DNA from 3 places in the Salinivibrio sp. AR647 genome. Region 1 is predicted to be linked to each of the others. Evidence: predicted binding sites of a transcription regulator. Region 1 holds the regulator's gene; each other region holds the start of a gene.
What was found. The regulator CRP, encoded in region 1, controls carbon source genes, mostly activating them, when cyclic AMP is high. The targets are predictions, from matches to a motif close to TGTGANNNNNNTCACA.

Region 1 (4,268 bases):
CTTGACTCGCCTAGCACAATGGACCAAAACCGTGCGAGTGGGCGGACAGTTTGATGATCCCGCACCTTTCATGGGCGCCCAAATTTCAATGGCTGCCGCCGAGGGGATTTTGGCCACACAACAAAAATTGATCGATCTGGGAGCAACCCCCGTCATAGAGTGCGAGCATTTACACGATGCGGTGATTTCTCCAGGGATTTTAGATGTGAGTGGCATTCAAGCGTTACCCGACGAAGAGTATTTCGGTCCGCTACTACAAGTGCAGCGCTATCAGGATATGGCTGATGCGATCACGAAGGCGAATGATACCCGCTATGGTTTGTCGGCAGGCCTTATCAGTGAAGACGAGGGCGAATGGCAATACTTCCTCGATCATATTCGCGCAGGGATTGTGAATCGTAATCGTCAGTTGACAGGGGCAAGCGGTGATGCGCCATTTGGCGGGCCAGGTGCGTCGGGTAATTTACGTCCAAGCGCTTACTATGCCGCCGATTATTGCGCTTATCCCATGGCATCAATGGAAGGGGAGCAGGTGGTACTGCCTGAGACGTTCGCCCCCGGTATTCCGACTCAACAAGATTAAGGAGACCAACATGGACAGTGGCCAAGCGTTATTCGATAAATTATGGCAAGACTATATTAACCGTCTTTGCCCATCGGCACATCAGGTACATGCCTTGCTCGAAGAAGGGCAGCCTTTAATCAATGATCATATTGCCTTGCGGACATTTGGTTTGCCCAAGGTTGGGCTTGAGGTCTTGGCGCGCCCCTTCCTGGCGCTAGGCTATCAGCAAAAAGGGGACTATACCTTTGAAGCGAAAAAGCTCAATGCCTGCCATTTCGAGCACCCCGATCCTTTGATGCCGAAAGTGTTTATCAGTGAATTGATGGTCGAGCAATGCTCGCCTGCGCTGCAAGCCATTGTTCACAAGCTGGTGGCACAAGTCGATGCGTCGTCACTAACAGGGAGCGATTTTCTTCATCAGGGGCGGCTTTGGGACATCGATAGCGCCACCTATCAAGCGCTTGCTGAGGAGAGTGAATACGCGTCCTGGGTAGCCGCGCACGGTTATGGTGCGAATCATTTCACGGTGAGTGTCAATCAGTTAAAGGCTCATGATCATTGCCAATCGGTTAATCAAAAGCTGCGAGACAATGGCTTTGCAATTAACGAAGCGGGTGGTGAAGTAAAAGGGGACGCATCCGTTTATCTGGAGCAATCCTCCACCATGGCTGACCGTGTCGCTGTTGTTTTCTCTGATGGCACGCAAACCATTCCAGGTGGGTTTTATGAGTTTGCTAAGCGTTATGTGTTGCCCAACGGTGAGTTGTACCAGGGATTTGTTGCCGCTTCAGCGGATAAAATTTTTGAGAGCACGCACTAATAAATAGCTGATATAACGAGGCATACACAGTTAAGGAAGAGTTCGCTCTTCCTTTTTTTTGTTTTAAAAAGAAAAACCGACGCCAGGGCGTCGGTTGGGAATACAGAGAGCGCTGTGATTAGCGGGTACCGTATACCACGATGGTTTTACCATGGGCTGAAATAAGATTTTGCTCTTCCAGCATTTTAAGAATACGCCCCACGGTTTCACGCGAACACCCAACGATTTGGCCAATTTCTTGACGTGTGATCTTAATTTGCATGCCATCAGGGTGCGTCATGGCATCGGGTTGCTTCGCTAAATTCAACAAGGTTTGCGCAATACGGCCCGTGACGTCCAGGAAGGCAAGATCCCCCACTTTTTGGCTGGTCACTTGCAAACGGCGCGCCATTTGTGAGGACAAACGCATTAATATATCAGGGTTAACCTGGATCAGTTGGCGGAACTTTTTGAATGAGATTTCTGCCACTTCACAAGGAGACTTAGCCCGAACCCAAGCGGTACGCTCCTGATCATCTTCGAAAAGGCCTAGCTCACCGATAAAATCACCTTGGTTAAGATAAGACAGGATCATTTCCTTGCCTTCTTCATCTTTGATTAGAACGGCGACAGACCCTTTCACGATGTAATACAAGGTCTCCGCTTTTTCGCCTGCATGAATCAGCGTGCTTTTAGACGGATACTTGTGGATGTGACAATGTGAAAGGAACCACTCGAGTGTAGGGTCTGTTTGAGGTTTTCCTGGAACCATATAACTTATTTCCTCTGCATGTGTTGCCCGGCAACAACGTCCTATCTTTGTCTGAGGGGTAACCCACCAGATCTATGCACAGAATACGAAGTCTGGGCGCGGGCTACAAGCTCACTGTATGTTAACAAGAGTGTATCTTTTTTTGTTAGCAATTTCTTGATTTTGATCTAGGCCAACCGCCTAAAAACCTGGCAAAAACGTGGCTAAGATCACGGCTTGAGAAGTAATACACGATAGATGCGCTACGCCCTAGCCAATCTTGCCTTTTTCGATTAGCTGCTGAATCAATGGACGGATGATAAGTTCCATCGCAAAGCCCATCTTACCGCCTGGCACGACGAGTGTATTATGCCGTGACATAAAAGACCCCGTGATCATTTGCAGCAGATAAGGAAAGTCGACGTTTTTCATCCCTCGAAAGCGGATCACCACAAAGCTCTCATCCAACGAAGGAATGCCTTTGGCGTTCAGTGGGTTGGAGGTATCGACCGTCGGCACCCGTTGAAAGTTAATGTGAGTGCGTGAGAATTGCGGCGTAATATAATGCAAATAATCGTCCATCGACCGCACAATTGAGTCGGTGACCGCTTCGCGTGAGTGGCCCCTATCGCGGGTATCGCGGACAAATTTCTGAATCCACTCAAGGTTGACGATCGGGACCATACCAATCAATAGGTCGACATGTTGGGAGACATTGACCTCACCATCAACCACACCGCCGTGCAAGCCTTCGTAAAATAGTACGTTGGTATTGTCGGGTAAATCCTGCCATGGTGTGAAGGTCCCTGGCATTTGATTGTAGGGCACCGCTTCATCAAAGGTATGCAAGTAGCGGCGATATTTGCCTGTGCCGAGTTCACCGTACTCACGGAAAAACTGCTCTAATCGCGGAAAATCATTGGCGGTGGGGCCAAAGTAACTAATGTGCCGTCCTTGCTCACGTGCTTTACGGATCTCGACGTCCATTTCCGGTCGCGTAAAGCGATGGAAACTGTCCCCTTCTAGCCACGCCGCTTTGATGTTCATCATCTGGAACATCTTACGGAATGCTTCGGACGTGGTGGTGGTCCCTGCTCCTGAAGAGCCGGTGACCGCGATGATTGGATGTTTAGCCGACATGACGCGCCCTGTCATTCAGTCTGAATGTGTATCGCTGTTTATTGCGTACAGCGATGCTAAGATCTGAGTGCTTCCTTACGACGAATATCCACTGTCTCGTGCAACTCAGAATACACAATCACGGCGTCGCCGGATTGCAGTTGTTGGCGAACATCCGCCACTTTTTGTGCAAAGCTGACTTCCTGCTCACCATAATCGGTTCCTTCCCGTAACACAAAGTGCTCGATTAAACGAGTCAGTGTTTCCTCAGGGACCGATTGCCAAGGAACCATCATACTACATCACCTTTTGTTGATTTATGGCTGAGACGTTAGGGTGCTTGATGCTGATATTGTGAATCAGCTCGCATTTTACCCAATCATTCAACACAATGCAGTAGATCAATGTGCGTCGGTCTTTTTTGCTTTGCGTGGCGTCCCTTTTTAACGGGACGAGCAAAGGCGTGAGGCTAACCAGTGAGGCACCGACTGCTCCAGCCAGAACTGTGGCTGGCGCCAACTGCCGGTAACAAAACCAACATGCCCACCATGCTCGCTCAGTTGATAGTCAATATTCGCGGGCAGAGGCGAGGTTGGGATTACTGCGTCGGTCATAAAGGGATCGTCTTTCGCATGGATAATCGCAAGTGGGACCGTAATAGCGTCAAGGACAGATAAACCACTACAGCTTTGATAGTAGTGTTGAGCATCGTCAAAGCCATGCAGCGGTGCGGTGACCGTTTGATCAAACTCGAACAGAGTTTTAATCTTTGGCCGCTCCCCAGCATGCCACCGACCCACTTTTTGGTGTCGGGTAAGTTTTTCCGATAAGGTTTGTCGCATCGACCGTAGCAAATACGCTTGATAAACACGGGAAAACCCTTGTTGAATACGGGTCGAGCACGCCGCTAAATCGAGCGGGGGAGAAATAGCACAACTACAACTGACAATCGGATCATGCTGATAGTCGGCCAGGTAGCGCACCAACATGTTTCCTCCCAAAGAGACTCCCACAGCGGCAATCTCATTGTTCGG
Region 2 (4,268 bases), on a different contig from region 1:
CGTCGTCCAGCACCCTTCCCGTCTGGCCAGCACAAGGCCGTCCTTCTCTCTCCTCAAAGCGGCCGGGGCAGATAAATACGAAGCCAACTTGGCCGGAATCTTTGGGCCGATGGATATGGCAGAGAGTACCTTGCTCAGTCATACGCTCGATCATAGTTCTAACATTGTATTAGTGCGCGCGCTCGATTTGTCAAAGCCGTTATACGGTTTTTTATGTAACTTTCTGTTATTAAACATACTTTTAATCCTTGAAGCAATCAACTCGTCTGCGAAAGTGTGCATGCCGCCTATCATGGTTGAAGCGTTCACATTATCCCGAAACAGTACCACCTAACCCATAACGCGTTACCACGCAGGAGCGTGGGAACGAAGTGATAGGCTCGGCTGCCCCCACGCTACCGCCCTCTGGTTAGCGGCGTCCAAAAGGCCTTACAGGGCGATTTTTTGCGGGCTAGGTTATCAGATGCTGGGCAGTGTGTTTAGGCAAAGGGGTCTAAAATGTTGGCGCGGTCAGGGTTTGGGAGTTTGTGGGGGGATAAACGCAAAAAAGCCGCTGACTGGGCAGCGGCTTTTCTATATGTGGCGGAGAGATAGGGATTTGAACCCTAGAAGGGCTATTAACCCTTGCCGGTTTTCAAGACCGGTGCTTTCAACCACTCAGCCATCTCTCCGGAACGCGGCATATATTATTGGGTTCGCTGTGGCTTGTAAACCCTTTATTTACCGCTTCTTGTCTGTTCGCTCAAGCTGTGATCAGCTTGGCGAATATGTTAGCAAAAGGCGATTAGCTTGCCGCCAATCGCCCTGCTTTTACTGAGATACTTTAACCGAGTCTCGTTACCGCGCAATGTTTATAGCGCGATAAAAATACCCGCCAATGCCGCACTCATTAGGTTGGCAAAGGTGGCAGCAATCACCGCACGCACGCCTAAGCTTGCCACATCTTTGCGGCGCTCTGGCACCATGGCACCAATCGAGCCAAGTTGAATGGCAATCGAGCCGATATTGGCAAAGCCACACAAGGCAAAAGTCACAATCACCTGGCTTTGCACCGACAGGTTGGCTTTAATATCGGCAAAGGATAAGAAGGCGACAAACTCATTAAGCGCAATCTTCTGTCCCAAGAGGTTGCCGACATCAAACACTTCATGCACGGGTACACCGGTAAGCAGCGCCAGGGGAGAGAACAGGTAACCAAACAACATTTCTAGGCTTAAGCCGTCAATGTCGACCAGCTCCCCTAAACTACTCAGCCCGGCGTTTAGCATCGCAATCACACTGATAAAGGCCACCAGCATGGTGCCGACCGCAACCGCGACTTTCATGCCGTTCATCGCACCGCTAGCCAATGCATCAATCGCGTTTGCTTGGTCGCTATCGCTGATCTCAACCTGGCTTTGCTCGGCCGGTGTTTCGGTCTCTGGGACGATGATTTTGGCCATCAATAGCCCACCCGGTGCCGCCATAAAGCTCGCCGCAATCAGGTATTTTAAATCTACACCCATCGCGGCATAACCGCCAAGCACACTACCGGCCACCGAGGCCATACCGCCGACCATCACCGCAAATAGCTCTGAGCGAGTCATTTTGCTAAGAAAAGGGCGAACCACCAAAGGAGATTCGCCCTGAGAAAGAAAGATGTTACTGGTGGCTACCAGCGATTCAGCTCGACTGGTGCCGAGTAATCGCTGTATGCCCCCGCCGAGCAATTTAATAACCCACTGCATAATGCCGAGATGATAAAGGAGAGAAATCAGCGCACTGATAAAAATGATTAACGGCAAAACTTTAACAGCGAAGATAAATCCATCATTGGCCAGCGGACCAAATACAAATTCGATGCCTTCGTTGGCGAACGATAACAACTTAGCCGCGCCATTGCTCATTGAGCCCAGCATGGCTTGCCCAAAGGGGATATAGAGCACTAACGCCGCGAAACCGGCTTGCAAACCAAACGCGCCGAGCACGGTACGCCAATTGATGGCTTTACGGTTAGTGGAAAATGCGCACGCGCACAGAACCAGAGCGACGAGACCTGCCGCACTATAGAGGAGTTGCATAAATAGATTACCTTGCCGTGTTGTATTGCACTTGCGGTACGGATGAGTACGACACGCTGCCGGGGAGGCAAGAGGTTCCATCATGCGTTACATCGTACCGCGGGTTCGGTGAAGGTGGGCCCTACCTTGGACGCTTTTTCTTCAGCCGCGAATCGCGACACAGCCACTCTTTGCCTATCACTGAGCAAAGAGCGCATGTTGGGCGAGCATTCTATTGTGATTGGAGTCTCATTTCCAGCAGAATTTGATCTTAGATCACACTTATTCAGCCCTGATTGCACCCTGCTAAGATCTTTTCCGGCGCTGTCTGCTCTCTCAGACAATGGTCGGATGTTTATCGCTTTATATTTATGTCAGGTTAGCGGTGTTGGTCATTCGCACCCAGCGTGACGCCTATGCTGAATAAATATGGCAAGACTGGTTGACACGTTTAACTCATATGCTATTCATGGGTAGCTATTGACACAAACACTGAAGGAAAAACGATAAAAATCGGCCTTACGCGTAAAATATAAAAGCAATAGCGTTAAATCATAAAATTAAGCAAACACAACAACGCAATTATTATAAAGGAAACAACCATGCAAACCGTCTCTTCGCACCAGACAGCGCCCAGCTTGTCGGTGATGCAACGCCTACGCGCTTTAGGGCCAGGGATAATGATGGCCGCGGCGGCAGTAGGCGGATCTCACCTTGTTGCGTCTACCAAAGCCGGTGCTATTTATGGCTGGCAACTCGCAGCATTGATCCTGCTCGTTAACTTATTTAAATACCCCTTTTTTCGAGCAGGCGTACAATATACCGCAGGCACTGGCGAAACGCTGGTAGAAGGCTATGCGCGCTTAGGCCGCCCTTACTTGTGGCTGTTTGTTGCACTGAGTGCCGTGTCTGGTGTTATTAACACCGCTGCCTTGACCTTATTTAGCGCCAGCTTATTAAGCTATTTTGTGCCGTTTGATCTGTCACTAACGGTGTTGTCGACCATTATTGTGATCACTTGCCTGGTGATATTAATTGCTGGCCACTACAAGGCATTGGATCTGCTTGCTAAAGTAATCATGGCAACGCTAACTTGCGCCACTTTGGTCGCGGTTACAGTTGCGGTCGGTAACCCAGTCGCGGTCGAGCCTAGTTTTAATGCGCCGTCGATTTGGTCCGTAGCAGCGATTGGCTTTATCGTGGTCACCATGGGTTGGATGCCCGCCCCGATTGAAATTTCTAGTATTACGTCGGTGTGGCTCAAGCGCAAAGCGCAATCTGAGCCAATCAATGCCCAAGCGGCGCTGTTTGATTTTAACGTCGGCTACATTGGCACCGCGCTATTGGCGATTGTGTTCTTATCACTGGGTGCCCTGCTTCTGCACGGCAGCGGGGTGGAACTGAAACAATCCGGTATTGGCTTTTCTCATCAATTGGTGAGTTTGTATGCCGCCACCATTGGCGAGTGGTCACGTTATTTGATTGCGGTGGTCGCCTTTTTCTGTATCTTCGGCAGCACCATCACGGTAATCGATGGCTATGCGCGGGTGGTGTCCGAATCGCAACGGTTATTACGCGAGCAAACAGAAGCAGAAGCAAAACCCGCAGTTACACAAGGCTGGATGGTACTGATCGCTGTGTTGGCACTGGCTATCGTAGCATTTTGGACTGGGGCGCTGCTGACCATGCTTGATTTTGCCATGGTCGCGGCATTTGTCACCACGCCCTTTTTCGCGCTATTGAACTATATTTTGGTGACCAAGCACCGTTTACCACCCGAAGTGACCATGAGCAAGGCGATGCGCGCATTGGCAATCACCGGGCTGGTCTATTTGTTTGGTTTCTTGGCCGTGTTCGTCTGGTGGAAGTGGTTGATGTAAAAAACTTTACCTTGTTCGCGCTTTAAGGGCTGGGTTAACATCCCTTTACAACTTCACCATCGGTGTTAGGCGCGGATAAGGTATTATTAACCCTATAAAAGCCAGTCGTGGTTTAGATTAAGGACGTGGGCAGCTTGAAAAAGTGAACGACTGCCCGCATAACTGTCGTATATAAAAATGGATTGTTAACCCAACCGGGAGAACGTTATGAACGATCGTATCGTTTCGCACAGCCAGTCACAGCAGAGTGCGTTATCTACAAACAAGGTGCTACGTAACACGTATGCACTGCTATCGATGACACTGATCACCAGTGCTATCGCGGCCTTTATCGCTATCGCTGTCGGCA
Region 3 (4,268 bases), on a different contig from region 1:
TGGCTTGATCGCACTAATAAGATCGCGCGCGCCTGGCAATGGTTCGCAAATCTCAGCCATTGCATCTAAAAAACCCTGGTTCAATATTGCAGGCGCCACGTTAAGACGCTCTCCCCAACGCGTAAAACGCTCGGTTTGTAGCGTATGAGCATCAATTTCACCATCTTGATATTGTACCCACAAAGGCTTGTTTAGCTCTGAGTATTCCGCAAACGCGTGATGGTCAAAATTGACATTGTAGCGCGAAAACATACGTTGTAGTCCCGCAAACGCATCGAAGTGAAACAGGGTTTCATCCGCATCAAAAAGCACCCAAGGATATCGCATCGATTTAACTCTCTTAATGTAAAGTGAAAGAGTGTAACAGACCCAGAGGTTTGCTAGCGAGCCTCCACAAGCGACTCACCGTCCATGGTGATAAATAACGAAAACACAAAGTAATGTTGCTATTAAAGGGAGAGGTATAGCCCTGCCAAGGTGGCACTCATGAGGTTGGCTAAGGTTGCGGCAAGAATGGCGCGCATGCCTAATTTGGCGATATCACCGCGGCGCTCTGGGACAATGCCGCCCAAGCCACCCATTAACATTGCTATTGAGGTGAGGTTGGCAAAGCCACATAACGCAAACGTAACAATGGCTTGGCTATGGGGAGAGAGCGCTTCTTTTAGGTTCATAAAATCCGCAAACGCCACAAATTCATTCACAGCAATTTTCTTACCAATCAATGTGCCTGCTGTCATCGCCTCTTGCCAGGGAATGCCAATCAGCCAAGCCACTGGTGCAAATAGGTAGCCGAATAGCCACTCAAGGCTTAGTTGCGGCAAGTTTAAAATAGGCCCCAGTTTCCCTAACCCACCATTAATCAGCGCAATCATACTGATCACGGCGAGTAAGCTGGCCCCCACGGCCATCGCAATTTGTAAGCCACTCAAGGCGCCTTGCGTGCCAGCATCAATCACATTCACTGGTTTATCTTGATCGTCTTCGAGCGCTTGGTGTTGAGCATGATTCATGGGGGATTCGGTCTGCGGTACCATTATTTTGGCCATCATTAACCCAGCAGGTGCCGACATAAACGCAGCCGCGATCAGGTATTTCATCTCTACCCCCAAGCCTGCGTAACCCACCATGGTGCCGCCGGCGACTGAGGCGAGCCCGCCTACCATAACAGCAAACAGCTCGGAGCGAGTCATGGTAGAAAGAAAAGGTTTTACAACCAACGGCGCTTCAACGGAGCCAACAAAGATATTGGCCGTGGCAGACATGGACTCAGTGCGAGAAGTGCCAAGTACGCGGCGCAATAAGCCACCAATGAGGCGAATGATCCAAGTCATGACCCCAATGTGGTAAAGCACAGCGATCAGTGCAGAGAAAAAAACGATGGTGGGAAGTACATTAAAAGCGAAAATAAAACCAAGTTTAAACTTAGCCAGATCACCAAACAGAAATTCAGCGCCAATATCGCCAAAACTAATAATCGCCGACACGGCTTCTGATGCGTTAGCTAGAATACGCTGACCAAGCGGAACAGAGATGATAAAGCCAGCAAAGACGATTTGTATTAGGAACGCACCTCCCACTGTGCGCCAATTAATCGCGGAGCGATTTTCCGAAAAGACAACCGCGATAAGGAAGAGGACACTAATCCCCAAAAGGCCAATGCCAAACTGCATGATGTTGCTCCGCAAACGTTAAACTTAGGATGGAAAACGATTGCGGCGGTATTGTACGCGATTTTAATAATGTGACAAGAGTCACTTTTTGCCCTCTTTGTGTTCATTTAATTGCACTTGTGTCTATATTGATAAAAGGTGTGTTGTAGCTCGTAAATGATGCGTGACATCTTGGTTATAAAAGGTGTCGAGACGGGTTCTTCCTATCAGCATTGTGAGTGAAGATTGCGTTGCATCAAAAGTGTTGATGGTGACTGTGTCTATTTTTCATGGGCATCTAGAATAAAACCTGGCTATGATTCGAATAGGCCAAGGATAGTGCTATTTCCTTAGCGACACGATTATTTATAGTTCTGAAATAAAGAGTTCAAATAACTCGCTGAGCGAGTAAGGACGCGGGATTCGGGCTGATTTTTTCTTAGTAGGTGGTCACAAAATGAACATTTAGTTAGGCCCCTAATTAAAAAATTTTCGAGATGTGTTAATGTAGCCGACTGTGTGGTGATGACTGATCTTTTATTGATGTTAAAGATGGCTTAAACATCAATAAATAATGAGCTCGCTACCAACACTCACAGGCTTCCGAATAAACGGACTAAGGAGTTAACTCGTGAGCGATAAAAGCCATGAAGATATGATGACACCAGACGGGAAGGTTAACCCGATCGATACTGACTATCAGGTCGGTCAGGATAACGTAGCGCTGAAACTCGGCCCGTTTGGTTTTGATATTCATAACCGAGTATTTATGATTTCCGGGCTGTCGATTTTGGCCTTCATTTTTGTCACCTTGGCATTTCAAAACCAAATCGGTCCTGTTTTTGGGGATTTGCGTGGATGGCTAACCTCAAATCTAGACTGGTTCTTCCTTTCTGCAGGTAATATTTTTGTTGTTGCTTGTCTAGTGCTGGTTGTGTCACCACTGGGTAAAGTCCGATTGGGTGGTACTGAGGCCAAACCGGATTACGGCTATGCGGGCTGGTTCGCGATGCTTTTTGCGGCCGGTATGGGCATTGGCTTGATGTTCTATGGCGTGTCTGAACCATTGACGCACTTCCAAACCGCGTTAGGTGGAACGGCAACCGGTGCTGACGGTCTTCGCACTGACTGGGCGCCTTTGGGGGCGGCAGCCGGGGATACTGAAGCTGCTCGTCGCCTAGGTATGTCTGCGACTATTTTCCACTGGGGTTTACACCCATGGGCGATTTACGCGGTATTGGCTCTAGGCTTGGCACTGTTTGCGTATAACAAAGGCTTGCCTTTGACCATGCGTTCTGTGTTCTACCCACTGTTCGGTGAACGTGTTTGGGGTTGGACAGGGCACGTGATTGACATTCTCGCGATCATTGCGACCTTGTTTGGTCTTGCCACCTCGCTAGGCTTGGGGGCATCACAAGCATCCGCCGGTCTGCACTATCTGTTTGACACGCCCCTGGGTAATACCACCGAAGTCATGCTGGTGATGGGTATTACGGGCGCGGCGATCCTTTCGGTTGTTGCAGGGGTAGACAAAGGGGTCAAACGCCTGTCTGAAATCAACATGATTTTGGCACTGTTGCTGCTAATCTTTGTTATTGCCGTGGGTCCAACGATTGCCATCTTAACCGGCTTCTTTGGAAACCTAGGGGCATATCTACAAAATCTGCCTGCGCTGTCTATGCCATTTGGCCGTGAAGATGCGAACTTTACCCAAGGCTGGACTTCCTTCTATTGGGCATGGTGGATTTCTTGGTCCCCATTTGTGGGTATGTTTATTGCGCGTGTTTCACGCGGTCGTACTGTGCGTGAATTTATCACCTGTGTGCTTATCATCCCTTCAGCGGCCTGTGTGCTTTGGATGACCGCCTTTGGTGGCACGGCGATTGGTCAGTTCGTTAATGAAGGCTATACCGCTGTTGCTGATGCGGAGCTTTCACTCAAGCTGTTTGCGATGTTGGATGACTTGCCGTTGGCATCAATCACCTCGTTTATCGGGATTATCCTGGTTATGGTATTCTTTGTGACCTCGTCTGACTCGGGCTCATTGGTTATTGATACCATTTCAGCGGGCGGTAAAGTGAATGTGCCTGTACCACAGCGTGTTTTCTGGGCGTCTTTCGAGGGCTTGGTTGCGGTTGCGCTGATCCTTGGCGGTGGCTTGGTTGCCCTGCAAGCGATGGCGGTATCAACCGGTTTCCCATTCACGATTGTGCTGTTGGTCGCGACGGTCTCCTTGTTTAAAGGCTTGATGTCAGAGCCGCGAGGCTAGTTAGCGAAATAGCGTTAATCTAGTCAATGATGAAAGAGGCAGCGCACCATGCGTTGCCTCTTTTTTATTAGCGCTGTTTTATTGCCCTCTTTTTCAGCCCTCCTTTGCCGCTAATGTTCGTCTCTCGAGACGGAGCGTTATGAAGTGGTTAAATATTGACCAAGCTCGCCAGCCCTTTATTCACCTATTCATCTTGTGTGATATTCTTGCTGACTTTTCTGTCATTGCTTCTTTTTGCGTGCTGACGTTTACCTCGATATCGAGTGTCGTCCAGGCAGCGTTTAGCAATAATGACAGGTTGCCGAGTAGACGGAGTAAGGAGTTTACGTGTGAGCGATAAAAGCCAT

Region 2: a site for CRP is predicted at 2,276-2,291, ahead of BZG76_RS09220 (NupC/NupG family nucleoside CNT transporter). Genes of this name have one in related genera too.
Region 3: a site for CRP is predicted at 1,744-1,759, ahead of BZG76_RS03220 (NupC/NupG family nucleoside CNT transporter). Genes of this name have one in related genera too.

What each region holds. Positions count from the first base shown of each region.
Region 1 covers NZ_MUFE01000009.1:140,094-144,361, forward strand. Annotated here, with positions in the region: gene astD (succinylglutamate-semialdehyde dehydrogenase) at 1-583, shown strand, start outside; gene BZG76_RS12165 (DUF1338 domain-containing protein) at 594-1,385, shown strand; gene crp (cAMP-activated global transcriptional regulator CRP) at 1,504-2,136, opposite strand; gene BZG76_RS12175 (phosphoribulokinase) at 2,386-3,255, opposite strand; gene BZG76_RS12180 (YheU family protein) at 3,312-3,530, opposite strand; gene BZG76_RS12185 (hydrolase) at 3,678-4,268, opposite strand, start outside.
Region 2 covers NZ_MUFE01000006.1:119,000-123,267, reverse strand. Annotated here, with positions in the region: gene BZG76_RS15305 (hypothetical protein) at 1-142, opposite strand, end outside; tRNA gene BZG76_RS09225 (tRNA-Ser) at 581-671, opposite strand; gene BZG76_RS09220 (NupC/NupG family nucleoside CNT transporter) at 852-2,060, opposite strand; gene BZG76_RS09215 (NRAMP family divalent metal transporter) at 2,642-3,919, shown strand; gene BZG76_RS09210 (Bax inhibitor-1/YccA family protein) at 4,127-4,268, shown strand, end outside.
Region 3 covers NZ_MUFE01000002.1:144,607-148,874, forward strand. Annotated here, with positions in the region: gene yjjG (pyrimidine 5'-nucleotidase) at 1-327, opposite strand, end outside; gene BZG76_RS03220 (NupC/NupG family nucleoside CNT transporter) at 450-1,673, opposite strand; gene BZG76_RS03225 (BCCT family transporter) at 2,308-3,921, shown strand.